DNA from 3 places in the Streptomyces sp. NPDC046831 genome. Region 3 is predicted to be linked to each of the others. Evidence: riboswitches for the same ligand, from Rfam matches in the RefSeq annotation. Region 3 holds a riboswitch; each other region holds the start of a gene.

What was found. A riboswitch is a leader RNA that binds a small molecule or an ion and turns the genes downstream of it on or off. The one in region 3 is predicted to bind cyclic di-AMP.
Positions count from the first base shown of each region.
Region 1: another riboswitch for cyclic di-AMP. It lies ahead of ABZ920_RS22775 (M23 family metallopeptidase); the one in region 3 lies ahead of ABZ920_RS20445 (C40 family peptidase).
Region 2: another riboswitch for cyclic di-AMP. It lies ahead of ABZ920_RS10410 (M23 family metallopeptidase); the one in region 3 lies ahead of ABZ920_RS20445 (C40 family peptidase).

Region 1 covers NZ_JBEYXZ010000029.1:20,723-24,925, reverse strand. The annotation lists gene ABZ920_RS22790 (dihydrofolate reductase family protein) at 1-85, shown strand, start outside; tRNA gene ABZ920_RS22785 (tRNA-Met) at 264-337, shown strand; gene ABZ920_RS22780 (PP2C family protein-serine/threonine phosphatase) at 742-1,908, shown strand; cyclic di-AMP (ydaO/yuaA leader) riboswitch at 2,143-2,298, shown strand; gene ABZ920_RS22775 (M23 family metallopeptidase) at 2,310-3,350, shown strand; gene ABZ920_RS22770 (aldo/keto reductase) at 3,478-4,203, shown strand, end outside.
Region 2 covers NZ_JBEYXZ010000008.1:119,679-123,881, reverse strand. The annotation lists gene ABZ920_RS10420 (pitrilysin family protein) at 1-930, shown strand, start outside; gene ABZ920_RS10415 (pitrilysin family protein) at 927-2,315, shown strand; cyclic di-AMP (ydaO/yuaA leader) riboswitch at 2,537-2,698, shown strand; gene ABZ920_RS10410 (M23 family metallopeptidase) at 2,711-3,469, shown strand; gene ABZ920_RS10405 (GntR family transcriptional regulator) at 3,678-4,203, shown strand, end outside.
Region 3 covers NZ_JBEYXZ010000024.1:4,452-8,654, reverse strand. The annotation lists gene ABZ920_RS20455 (helix-turn-helix transcriptional regulator) at 1-290, opposite strand, end outside; gene ABZ920_RS20450 (ATP-binding protein) at 503-961, shown strand; gene ABZ920_RS20445 (C40 family peptidase) at 1,589-2,062, opposite strand; cyclic di-AMP (ydaO/yuaA leader) riboswitch at 2,066-2,247, opposite strand; gene ABZ920_RS20440 (hypothetical protein) at 2,617-2,925, opposite strand; gene ABZ920_RS20435 (ATP-dependent Clp protease proteolytic subunit) at 2,933-3,568, opposite strand; gene ABZ920_RS20430 (ANTAR domain-containing protein) at 3,735-4,094, shown strand.

The DNA of each region.
Region 1 (4,203 bases), on a different contig from region 3:
GCTGGCGGCCGGGGGCGCGGAGACGGTCGTGCTGCCGGAGTACGAGGAGCGGGCCAAGGCGCCGAACCGGCACCTGCTGGGCTGAGCGGGGGCACCGGTGGGCGTTCCCGGCCGCGGTGAGGGTTCCCTCGGGCCGGTACCGAGGGGCTCACCCGTCGCCCGATCACCAGGGGTTTCCCGTCACCGGTACCGGCGGCGGACACGCGGCCCGGGAAGCGATTGGCCATCTGTCCTGCGCATGCCGTACACTCAAAGCACAACGACGCGGGGTGGAGCAGCTCGGTAGCTCGCTGGGCTCATAACCCAGAGGTCGCAGGTTCAAATCCTGTCCCCGCTACTGAAGGCTCAGGGCCGGAATCCGTTCCAGGATTCCGGCCCTGAGTGCTTTCCGGCAGCCCGCGGTCCCGGTGTGTGTCCGTGTGCTGCGTCACACTCGATCGTCCGGTTCATCCGGTCGGCCCCCACCAACTCGCCCCCCGCGCCGGCTCCGGGAAACCTGGACGGGCGAGACCGGCGTTCGGCGCGTGCGGCAGGAGACGAGTGGTGCGGCCAGGTGAGGTGGAGGACGAGCGGCCGTACGCCCTCAGACCCGGTGACGCCGGTGGGGCGACCGGGCGCGGGCACGGCGGCCGGCAGCCCGGTGACGGAGACGCCGCCCCGCACAACGGCCCACCCGCGGTCAGCCCTCACCCCGCCGCCCCCGCCGCCCCGCGCGGTTCCTCACCCGGCGCCTCCCACGGCATCGGAGCCGGCGGCCGGCCACCCGGCGGCCCCGCGCCCGGTCCGGCAGCCGGGGACAGTGCTGCCGCTCCCGTTCCGCCCGGTGCGGGCGGGCGGCGGCGGATCCCGTACGCCCGTGCCCTCACCCGGCTGCTCCCGGCGCTGCTGCTCGCCGTCGGCGCCTGCTTCGACTGCCTCGCCCCCACCGACGTCACCGCGGCCCCGCTCCTGACGGCCGCGCCCCTGGTCGCCGCGCCGCTGCTGTCCCGGCGGGCCACCGCGCTCACCGGGGCGGCGGCGGTCGCCGTCGTGCTCGCGGTGCACCTCGGCACCGGTGCCGTACGGCGCGTCGAGGCGTTCACCGAACTGGTCACCGTGGCGACCGTCGCGGTGCTGGCCGTGCTCATCAACCTCCTCGTGCGCCGCGGCCACGAGCGGCTGGCCTCCGCCCACGAGATCGCCGAGGCCGCCCAGCGCGCGGTGCTGCCGGAGCCGGCCGGGCGGATCGGCGGGCTGGACGTCGCGGCCTGCTACGAGGCGGCGCAGGCGGACGCGTTCATCGGCGGGGACCTGTACGCCGTGCAGGACACCCCGTACGGCGTGCGGCTCGTCGTCGGCGACGTGCGCGGCAAGGGGATGGGGGCGGTGGCGGCCGTGGCCGTGGTCCTCGGGGCGTTCCGGGAGGCCGCCGAGCAGGAGGCCACGCTGGAGGGGGTGGCGGGCCGGCTGGAGCGGGCGCTGGCCCGCGAGGACGCGCGGCGCGGCGGGCCCGACGCGTGCGAGGACTTCACCACGGCCGTCCTCGCCGAGATCCCGCACGACCGGGCGGTGGTGAGGATCGTCAACCGCGGTCATCCGCCGCCGCTCCTGCTGCACGCCGACGGCACCGTGCGTCCGCTGCTCGCCGCCGAGCCCGCGCTGCCGCTCGGCCTGGAGGACCTCGGCGTCCGGCCCGGCCGTGCGGAGGAGACCCGCTTCCCCGCCGGGGCGACCCTCCTCCTGCACACCGACGGACTGTCCGAGGCCCGCGACGAACGGGGCCGCTTCTACGACCCCGAGCAGCGCCTGGCCGGACGGGCCTTCCGGGACCCGCACGCCCTGCTGGACACCCTCGCGGCGGAGGTGCGCCGGCACACGGGGGACGGCCTGTCGGACGACATGGCCCTGCTGGCCGTACGGCGGTCCTGACGCCGCGTCACCGTGGGTGAGCGTGCCGTCTCCGCGCGCACAACGGCTGACATATCGTCAGGCGGCATGTGCACACGGAGGTTGGCCGACTCGCCCGTATTTGACCCCCGTCGGCCAGATTCTCCGCGCCAATTGGGTTTAACGATCAAGCCGAACGGCTTGGAATCCACGGCCCGGGTCTATTAACGTTCGATAACGCAGCGCGGTCGTCCCAGCCGTCACCCGAGACGGCTCCGTGCGCACGCGCCGAATCCCGTCAGGGAACCGGGGAACCACCAACCTGGGGTGAGTCGAGCGTAGTCCGCCGTGTCGAACGGGCGGTATACGCGCGTAGGAGACCTTCCCGCTCCGAACCCGTCAGCTAACCCGGTAGGCGAACGGAAGGAAAGGAGCGCGCCCGCGTGGCGTCCAACCCGCCTGCCCCCCAGGCCCCGTTCCACACCGGCGGGAACAGCACCGACACCTTCGGGTACGGCAGCCGCATCCCCGACGAGGGCCCGTGGGAGGAGTGGAACCCCACCGCGGACTCCGTCCGCCCGGTCCGTGGCCGGCATCGCGTCACCAAGCAGCGCGGCGGCGGGCTCGCCCGCAGCTCCACCGTCCTCGGCGTCGGCGTCATCGCCGCCGTGGGCGCGGGCGGCATGGCCAGCGCCCAGACCGGCAAGCCGCCGGTGTCGATCTCCATGCCCGATCTGCCCTCCGTGGGCACCCTCTTCGACGACGAGGGCTCCGCACCGGCGGCCCAGGGCTCCGCGACCGCGCTCAGCAGCCTCACCACCAGCGCCGCCGACTCGGCGCAGGGGTCCTCCGACGCGGGCGAGGCCCTGCGCAACCGGATCATGGCCCAGGCCGAGCAGCAGCAGGTCCAGGTCGACACGAAGGCCCAGCAGGCCGCGGCCGCCGCCGCCGCCCGGCAGGCGGAGGAGGCCGCCGCCAAGGCGGTGAAGGAGGCCGAGGCCAAGGCCGCCGCCGCGGAGAAGGAGGCGGAGCAGGAGGCCGCGAAGAAGGCCGAGGCCGAGCGCCTGGCCCGGCTGGCCGCGCAGTACACGCTCCCCACCTCCTCGTACACCCTGACCTCGGCCTTCGGCCAGGCCGGTTCCATGTGGTCCTCCGGCTACCACACCGGGCTGGACTTCGCCGCGCCCACGGGCACCCTCATCAAGGCCGTGCACGGCGGCACCATCACCGAGGCCGGCTGGGCCGGCGCGTACGGCTACCGCACCATCCTCACCCTCGACGACGGCACTGAGCTGTGGTTCTGCCACCAGTCGTCGATCAGCGCGAGCGTCGGGCAGAAGGTCGCCACCGGCGACGTGATCGGCCGCGTGGGCGCCACGGGCAACGTCACCGGACCGCACCTGCACTTCGAGGTCCACCCCGGGGGCCAGGCCACCGGCATCGACCCGGCGGCGTGGCTGCGCGACAAGGGCCTCACCCCCTGACAGCCGCTTCCCGGCCCCGGCGGTCCTGACGACGTCCCCCCGACGTCAGGACCGCCGGTCAGGTGTTTGCCCACCTTTTGCAGCGGATCCGGAATTGAGCGCTCCGGAACGTGCGTTGACACTGGACATGACTTCTCTACGCAAGCTGGGTACGTCCGACCTCGAGGTCTTCCCGCTCGCCCTCGGCGGCAACGTCTTCGGCTGGACCGCCGACGAGGCGCAGTCCTTCGCCGTCCTCGACGCCTACGCGGCCGCCGGCGGCAACTTCATCGACACCGCCGACTCCTACTCGGCCTGGGTGGAGGGCAACAGCGGCGGCGAGTCGGAGACCATCGTCGGCAAGTGGATCAAGGAACGCGGCAACCGCTCCGACGTGGTCATCGCCACCAAGGTCAGCCAGCACCCCGACTTCCAGGGGCTGACCGCCGCCAACATCAAGGCCGCGGCCGACGCCTCCCTGCGGCGCCTGGGCACCGACCACATCGACCTGTACTACACCCACTTCGACAAGCCGGAGGTGCCGGTCGAGGAGATCATCGGCGCCCTCGACGACCTGGTGACGGCGGGCAAGGTCCGCCACATCGCCGCCTCGAACATCTCCGCCGAGCGCCTGCGCGCGTCCCTCGACTTCTCCGAGCGCGAGGGCCTGGCCCGGTACGTGGCGCTGCAGCCCCACTACAACCTGGTCTCACGCGACACCTACGAGGGACCGCTCCGCGACCTCGCCGAGCGCTCCGGCCTGGCCGCCGTCCCGTACTACGCGCTGGCCTCCGGCTTCCTGACCGGCAAGTACCGCCCCGGCGCGACGGTGGACAGCCCACGGGCCCAGGGCGCCGGCAAGCACCTGGAGAGC
Region 2 (4,203 bases), on a different contig from region 3:
AACGTCCCGTACGGCACCGCGTTCGAGCGGCTGACCGCCCTCGCCTACCCGGAGGGCCACCCCTACCACCACACGCCCATCGGGTCCATGGCCGACCTGGACGCGGCCACGCTGGAGGACGCGCGCGCGTTCTTCCGCACGTACTACGCGCCGAACAACGCCGTCCTCTCCGTCGTCGGCGACATCGACCCGGAAGCGACGCTCGCCTGGATCGAGAAGTACTTCGGCTCCATCCCCTCCCACGACGGCAAGCCCGAGCCGCGGGACGGCTCGCTGCCGGAGGTCATCGGCGGGCAGCTGCGCGAGGTCGTCGAGGAGGAGGTCCCGGCCCGGGCCCTGATGGCCGCCTACCGGCTCCCGCACGACGGCACACGTGCGTGCGACGCGGCCGACCTGGCGCTGACCATCCTCGGCGGCGGCGAGTCCTCCCGCCTGTACAACCGGCTGGTGCGCCGGGACCGCACGGCCGTCGCGGCCGGGTTCGGCCTGCTGCGGCTGGCCGGGGCGCCCTCGCTGGGGTGGCTGGACGTGAAGACCTCCGGCGACGTCGAGGTGCCCGTCATCGAGACCGCCATCGACGAGGAGCTCGCCCGCTTCGCCGCGGAGGGCCCGACCGCCGAGGAGATGGAGCGCGCCCAGGCCCAGTTGGAGCGCGAGTGGCTGGACCGGCTCGGCACGGTCGCGGGCCGCGCCGACGAACTGTGCCGCTACGCCGTCCTGTTCGGCGACCCGCAGCTCGCCCTGACCGCCGTCCACCGGGTGCTGGAGGTGACGGCCGAGGAGGTCCAGGAGATCGCCAAGGCCCGGCTGCGCCCGGAGAACCGCGCGGTGCTCGTCTACGAGCCCGTCGCCGGCCAGGCGGACGCCACCGACAACCCGGACGCCGCCGAGGCCGCGGCCACCGACGACACCGAGGAGGCGGCGAAGTGACCGAGCTCACCACGATGGAGTTCCACCCCCGGCCCGAGGCCGGCGAGGCGAAGCCGTGGGCCTTCCCCGCACCCGGGCGCGGCAGCCTCCGCAACGGCCTGACGGTGCTGCGCTGCGACCGCCCCGGCCAGCAGGTCGTCGCCGTCGAGGTGCTGCTGGACGCGCCGCTGGACGCCGAGCCGGCCGGCCTGGACGGCGTCGCCACGATCATGGCGCGCGCCTTCTCCGAGGGCACCGACAAGCACTCCGCCGAGGAGTTCGCCGCCGAGCTGGAGCGGGCCGGCGCCACCCTCGACGCGCACGCCGACCATCCCGGGGTCCGCCTGAGCCTGGAGGTGCCGGCCTCCCGCCTGGCCAAGGGGCTCGGCCTGCTCGCCGACGCCCTCAGGGCCCCGGCGTTCGCCGACAGCGAGGTCGAGCGGCTGGTGCGCAACCGGCTCGACGAGATCCCGCACGAGATGGCGAACCCCTCCCGCCGCGCCGCCAAGGAGCTGTCCCGGCAGCTCTTCCCGGCCGACTCGCGCATGTCACGCCCCCGGCAGGGCACCGAGGAGACGGTCCGCAGCATCGACGCCGCGGCCGTCCGCGCCTTCTACGACCGGCACGTCCGCCCCGCCACGGCCACCGTCGTGGTCGTCGGCGACCTCACCGGGGTCGACCTCGACGCGCTGCTCGGCGAGACCCTGGGCACCTGGACCGGCTCACCGGCCGAGCCGCGGCCGGTGCCGCCGGTCACCGCCGACGACACCGGCCGCGTGGTGATCGTGGACCGGCCCGGCGCCGTCCAGACCCAGCTGCTGATCGGCCGGATCGGCCCGGACCGGCACGACCGGGTCTGGCCCGCCCAGGTGCTCGGCACCTACTGCCTCGGCGGCACCCTCACCTCCCGCCTGGACCGCGTCCTGCGCGAGGAGAAGGGCTACACCTACGGCGTGCGGGCGTTCGGCCAGGTGCTGCGCTCGGCCCCCGACGGCTCGGGCGCGGCGATGCTCGCGATCAGCGGCAGCGTCGACACGCCGAACACCGGCCCGGCCCTGGACGACCTGTTCACGGTGCTGCGCAAGCTCGCCGCCGAGGGCCTCACCGACGCCGAGCGCGACACCGCCGTGCAGAACCTCGTCGGGGTGGCGCCGCTGAAGTACGAGACCGCGGCGGCCGTGGCGGGCACGCTCGCCGACCAGGTCGAGCAGCACCTGCCCGACGACTACCAGGCGACGCTGTACCGGCAGCTCGCCGCCACCGGCACGGTCGAGGCCACGGCGGCCGTCGTCAACGCCTTCCCGGTGGACCGCCTGGTGACCGTCCTCGTCGGTGACGCGGCGCAGATCAAGGCGCCCCTCCAGGACCTCGGCATCGGCCCGGTCTCGGTGGTGACGGCCGACTAGAAGCGCGTCCCCCGGTCATGGCGGGCCGGGGGAGCACGCGCGCGGGGAGCCCTGGTGACCGGAGTGTCACCAGGGCTCCCTGTTGTCCGAATTGAGGGAGAGGCTGCCTGTCTGCGCTGTGGCGTGCGCTACAAAACCCGTCTTCCGTTTGGGAATTGAAGGCGGGCCCGATTAGCGTCATGCCGGCTGTCCGTCAGGCAGTGCGCCGCACCCGCGGCACCGGACAGCCATCGCCGAGTCCCCGTACGGCGCGAGCCAGGGGAGCCGGGGACCCACCGTCCCTGGGGTGAATCGGACGCCCGCGCCTGGTGCGAGGGGGCCCGTAGGAGACCTTCCTGCTCCGAACCCGTCAGCTAACCCGGTAGGCGAGAGGGAAGGAAAGGACCAGCCTGTCCATGGCGTTCAGCCGTGCCACCGGCAAGCACCGCCGGCCCAGCCGGGTACACCGCACCACCGCCCGCGCGGCGGGTGTCGCGGCCCTCACCACCACCGGCGTCCTCGGCGGTCTCGCCGCCGCCCCGGCGCTGGCTACGGAGACCCCCAGCCCGGAGGACACGGGCCTCACCCCGGTGGTCACCATCGGCGACTCCGTCGCCGCGCAGATCGACGCCCAGGCTGCCGCCCAGCAGCAGGCGGCCGAGGAGAAGGCGGCCGAGGAGGCCGCCCGCCTGCGGGCCGTCGAGCTGGCGAAGAAGGAGCGCGAGGCCAAGGAGCGGGCCGCCAGGGAGGCGGAGCGCCGGCGCCTGAACATGTTCGTCCTGCCGATCTCCGGCTCCTACGTCTCCACCGGCTACAAGACCGGCGGCAGCCTGTGGTCGTCCGGCTCGCACACCGGCATCGACTTCCACGCCGCGAGCGGCAGCACGGTGCACGGGGTCGGCGCCGGCACCGTCGTCGAGGCCGGCTGGGGCGGGGCGTACGGCAACCAGGTCGTGATCAGGATGGCCGACGGCATGTACACCCAGTACGCCCACCTGTCGTCGATCGGCGTCTCGGTGGGCCAGCGGGTCGTCCCCGGCCAGCAGATCGGCGTCTCCGGCGCCACCGGCAACGTCACGGGACCGCACCTGCACTTCGAGGCCCGTACGTCCCTGGAGTACGGCTCCGACATCGACCCCGTGGCCTATCTCCGCAAGCACGGCCTCGACGTCTGACCCCGCGAACGCCCCGAACACTCCGAACGCCCCGGCTGCCCGGCCGGGGCTTCGTGTTTTCCGGACGTCCGTCGTGCCCCGCACGTCCGCTGTCCGGGAACGTGCACGGATTTCGTCGCGCCGTCGGAAATTCCGGCCCGGTGCCATAGAGTCACGGAACAAGCGTCCAGCGTCGGCGTTTCACGGCGGAATCGAGGCGGAGGTCGGTATGCGTATTCCGGCGCACTCGGTGTGCACCGCGATCCGGGACGACATCGTCGCCGGCATTCACCGGCCCGGCGGCCGGCTCACCGAGGAGGTCCTCGCGCGCCGCTACGGCGTCTCGCGCGTCCCCGTGCGCGAGGCCCTGCGCACGCTGGAGGCGGAGGGGTTCGTGGTGACCCGGCGGCACGCGGGCGCGTGCGTCGCCGAGCCGACCGAGCGGGAGGCGGCGGACCTGCTGGAGATGCGCGCGCTGCTGGAGCCGCTGGGGGCCGCCCGGGCGGCGCAGCGGCGCACGGAGGCCCATCTGAAGGTGCTGCGCGGCCTGGTCGGGCTGGGGCAGGAGCGGGCCGGGCGGGGCAGCCGGGAGGAACTGCGCTCGCTGGGCGGCTGGTTCCACGAGACGCTGGCCCAGGCCTGCGGCAGTCCCGCGCTGACGTCGGTGCTGACCCAGCTGCGGCACAAGATCGCCTGGATGTACACGGTGCAGGCGCCGGCCGACCCCGTGGAGTCCTGGGCGCAGCACGGCGCCA
Region 3 (4,203 bases):
AGGACACCCCGGTAGGCCTGCCACCAGTGGTGCCGGCCTGCGCCGTCGTGCGAGCCCGCCAGCACCGTCAGCAGCTCGCGCAACCGGGCGTCCTCGACGGCGTAGGCGTCCAGGAGCAGCCGCACGTCGGCCGGCTTCACACCGCTCGCGCCGGTCTCGATCCGGCTGACCTTCGACTGGTGCCACCCGACCAGGCCGGCCGCCTCTTCGCTCGTCAGGCCGGCCGCGGTGCGCAGGGCGCGAAGTTCGGCGCCCAGCTTCCGGCGGCGTACCGCGGGACCGTGCTGCATGGGCTACTCCCTATCCCCTCCGCGCCGCCCGAATACGGTCTGCCGTCGCAGAGTTCACCGCTTCGAGCGACAGATATATGCATATCTCGGTGGAACGCCGTCGTGGGCGACGCGGTGATGGCAGTCTGACGACGAGGCACCAGTCCGGGACCGTACTCGAACCATCCGCTCCGTGTCGGTCTGCGGTCGCGCGGGAAAGGGATGACGTCGCCATGGCAGACCATCTGGAAGCATCCGTCACTCTGCCGAGCGAACCGGTCTCGGTGTCGGCGGCCCGCAGCTTCGTCGCGGACACCCTGACGGAGTGGGGCCTGCCGGCGGAGGCGGACACCGCCGACACGGTCCGGCTCATCATCTCCGAACTGGCCACCAACGCCGTCCAGCACACGTTCGGTCAGTCGCCGACCTTCACGGTCGACCTCCTGCTCGACCGCGACGAGCAGTTGCGCATCGGTGTCACCGACAGCCACCCCCGGTTCCCGAAACGGCTCCCGGGCGCCGTCCAGCAGGACAACGGCCGGGGCATGGTGATCATCCGGTGGCTGACGGCCGAGTACGGGGGCCGGTTCAGCGTCAGACCCACGCGCGAGGGCGGCAAGACCGTCTGCATCGCGCTGCCCTGGCCGGTGCTCACCCCTCCGGTCACGGCGGCGGGGCCGCCGGAGCCGTAGGGCTGCCCGGTGGGCCCGCCACCGCCGGGCGGACGGCCCGGGGGCCGCGGTCCCGCCGCCGGGCCGCGCCAGCCGCACGAGCCGCGTCGGCCGGAGGCGCCGTAGGGGCCGGGCAGCCGCCTGGGCTGCCTCAGCCGCACGGGCGTTGTCGGCGGGCCTGCCCTCGGCCGCGTCGGCCGGAGTCGCCGTCGGGGACCGGGCGGCCGACCCGGGCCGCGTCAGCCGTACGGCCCGCGTCGGCCGGCCTGGCCTCGGCCGCGTCGGCCGGAGTCGCCGTCAGCGAGCAGCTGCAGCCGCAGTGGACCGGACCGTTGCCGGCCGCCTCAGCGCCGACGGGTTCCTCAGAGCCGCGTCGGCCGCAACGGCCCGTCCGGGACCGCGTCGGCCGCAACGGCCGGCCCGGGGCCGCGTCAGCCGGGTCCGCCGTCGGGGGCAGCGCAGCCGCAGCGCGCCGCCCAGGAGGGCGGGACCGCACGCCGCGGCCTCCGTCGGGCGATCGCCGTGCGCGGGGGCCCGGTCACGGGACCGCGGCTCGCCGGCCGGGGGCGGGGCGGTGCGTCAGGGCACCGCCACCCGGCCCGGCCGGCCCGACGGACCCGGCCGGCCCCTCGCCCCCTGCGGGCCGGGTCAGCCGACCCGCCCGTACCAGACGCTCTTCGTCCAGATCTTCTGCAGCCGCACCACGTCTCCCGTCTTCGGGGCGTGCCAGATCTTGCCCTTACCCGCGTAGATGCCCACGTGGTACACGTTCGAGCCCGAGTGGAAGAACACCAGGTCTCCGGCCCGGCGGCTCTTCGCGGAGATGTGGCGGCTCTTGTTGTACTGCTGGGCCGCCGTACGGGGCAGCTTCTTGCCCGCCTTCTTGAACGAGTACAGCGTGAGCCCCGAGCAGTCGAAGCGCCGCGGACCCACGGCCCCGTACTTGTACGGGGAGCCCTTCTTGGACGCCGCGATGTGCAGCGCCTTCGTCGCCGACGTGGCGGCCGCGGCCTCGGAGGCGACACCGGGGACCACGATCGAGCCGCCGACGGCGGCGATGGTCAGGGCCGAGGCCGTGCCGGCCCGGGCCATGAGCGACGGGACACGATTCAGCGCAGTCATGCGCAACCCTTCGTCAGCCGCCTGTGAAGGATGACCTGTCGGATTCGGGCTGGCGAAGTAGCCCGGCCGCGTTGCCGCGGCTTCACCCCAAGGGCTGCTCGGCCCGGCCATGACATGGCCGTTCCGGCGACCCGTCGTACTTGGGTCCTCCACTCCTGCCGATCCACTTCCGTCGACCGGTCATCCGGGCGGCGGCAGGACTCGGCGTCCGCCCGGACCGCCCCGCCGTTGTGGCGGGGGCTTGTCGTCAGACACGGATCTTGGCTCACGGATGTCCGAAAATCCCAACGGAACCGGGGATTTGTGTTGTTACTCACCACTCACCCGTTCGGGTGGACACCCCACCGATCGAACGTCTGTCGCGGGTCCCGACGAGTCCCGGACCTGCGGCGGAACGCTTCATTCCGACCAACGGGCAGGCGCTGTGCGCAACTCGGACAGCCCTTGGAGAGGAGCTGGAAGTCGACCGGAAGGGCGTAGGCCGTTCGGCTCGTTCTGCGGCGGAACCGTGCCCTCCGTCGACGGCGAGGAGGGAGCGCGTCGGTGGTACGGCGTCAACTTCGCTGCGCCGGCGGGACGGTGACACGCGCCGTGCGCCGCTCCCCGTCCAGCACCCGCAGCGCCCGTGCCAGGGTGGTGGAGTGCAGCTCGCTCTCGCCCCGCTGGTGCATCAGGCTGAGCGCGTCCCGCAGCCCGGCTGCCTCGCGGACGAGCGCCTGAGCAGCCCTCAGGCCGCGGTAGGTGCTCCCCTCGCGGGCGGGGTTGATCCGGCCCAGCAGGTCGGCCACGCGGAGGTAATGGTCGATCAGCTCGCCCTCGGCGTGGGTCAGGGCGGGCATCGGTGGCAGCTCGGGCGGCAGCACGGGCGCGTCACCTCGCACCCGGTGCGGCCTGCGGGCCCCTGTGGCCGGTGACGACGCGGTCGACCAGCCCGTGCGCCGGCGCGGCCGGCGCGTCCAGGACCGTTTCCCGCTCCAGGTCCGCGCTCACCTGCCGCGGGGCCCGCCCGGTGTGCCGCACCAGCATCTCCTCCAGGCGTGTCCACACGCGCGCCATCTCCTCCGCCCGGGTGGTCAGGCAGGACGTCCGCCCCCGCAGCGGCTCGGAGACCGGCGGCTGGCCGAGGGTCACGCGGGCGCCGGGCAGGACGGACCGCTTGCCCGGAGTCCCCGCGGCCGGCAGGACGGCCGCGTACCGGTCCGCCCGGCCCAGGCAGGTGGTCGCCACGTCGCAGCCCACGTACCGCATCGTGTCGTAGATCGCCGCCATCGCGCCGAACGCGCCGCCGGGCGAGTTGACGTACAGCGCGATGTCGCGGTCCGGGTCCCGGTGCTCCAGGTGCACGAGCTGTGCGATCACGTCGTTCGCCGCGGTGTCGTCGATCGGTGTGCCGAGGACGACGATCCGCTCCTCGAACAGTCCGGCGTACGGGTCGAGTATCCGGTCTGAGAGGCTCGTGCGCTCGGTGAAGGCGGGCAGGGCGTGGCGGGCGGACGGTCGGTTCATGCGCATCCCCTCCAGCGGCAGGAAGTCTCCGGTGGCCTCGGCGAAAAATGTACAGGACGTACGTTCTCTACGGAGGCGTCGGCTCGTGCCCGGGGCGCCGGGTCGTGGCGGCGGCGGTCCTGAGAGAAGCTGGTGCTCCGGCCGCGCGACGACCGAGGTGGTCCCGATGGCGTTCTTCGCGATATCCGAGCGGCATCCCCTCAAGCCGCTGTCCGTCACCGATCTGGTGCTGGAGCACGAACGGCTGCACGAGGAGATCGACCAGCTGCAGCGCGCCCTGACCTCCCATGCCGTGATCGACCAGGCGATCGGCGCGGTGGTGGTCGTCGGGCGCATCCCGCCCGACGACGCCTGGCTGGTGCTGCGGGACGTCTCCCAGCGCACGAACACCAAGCTGCGCACGGTCGCCGAGCACGTCCTGAAGTTCGCCCAGGGCGGCGCCCTCTCCGACACCGAGCTGGAGGAACTCCGGCGGGCGCTCGACCGGCACGCGGTGCGTCTCTCCGCCGACCGGGCCCGGCACTGAGCCGCCGGCCGCGCCCAGGGCCCGTCCTCGTCCCGCGCCGGACATCGGGCACGCCACTGACCTGCGCTTTCGTCGTCCCCCGCGCCCCGGACGAACACCGTGGACGCCC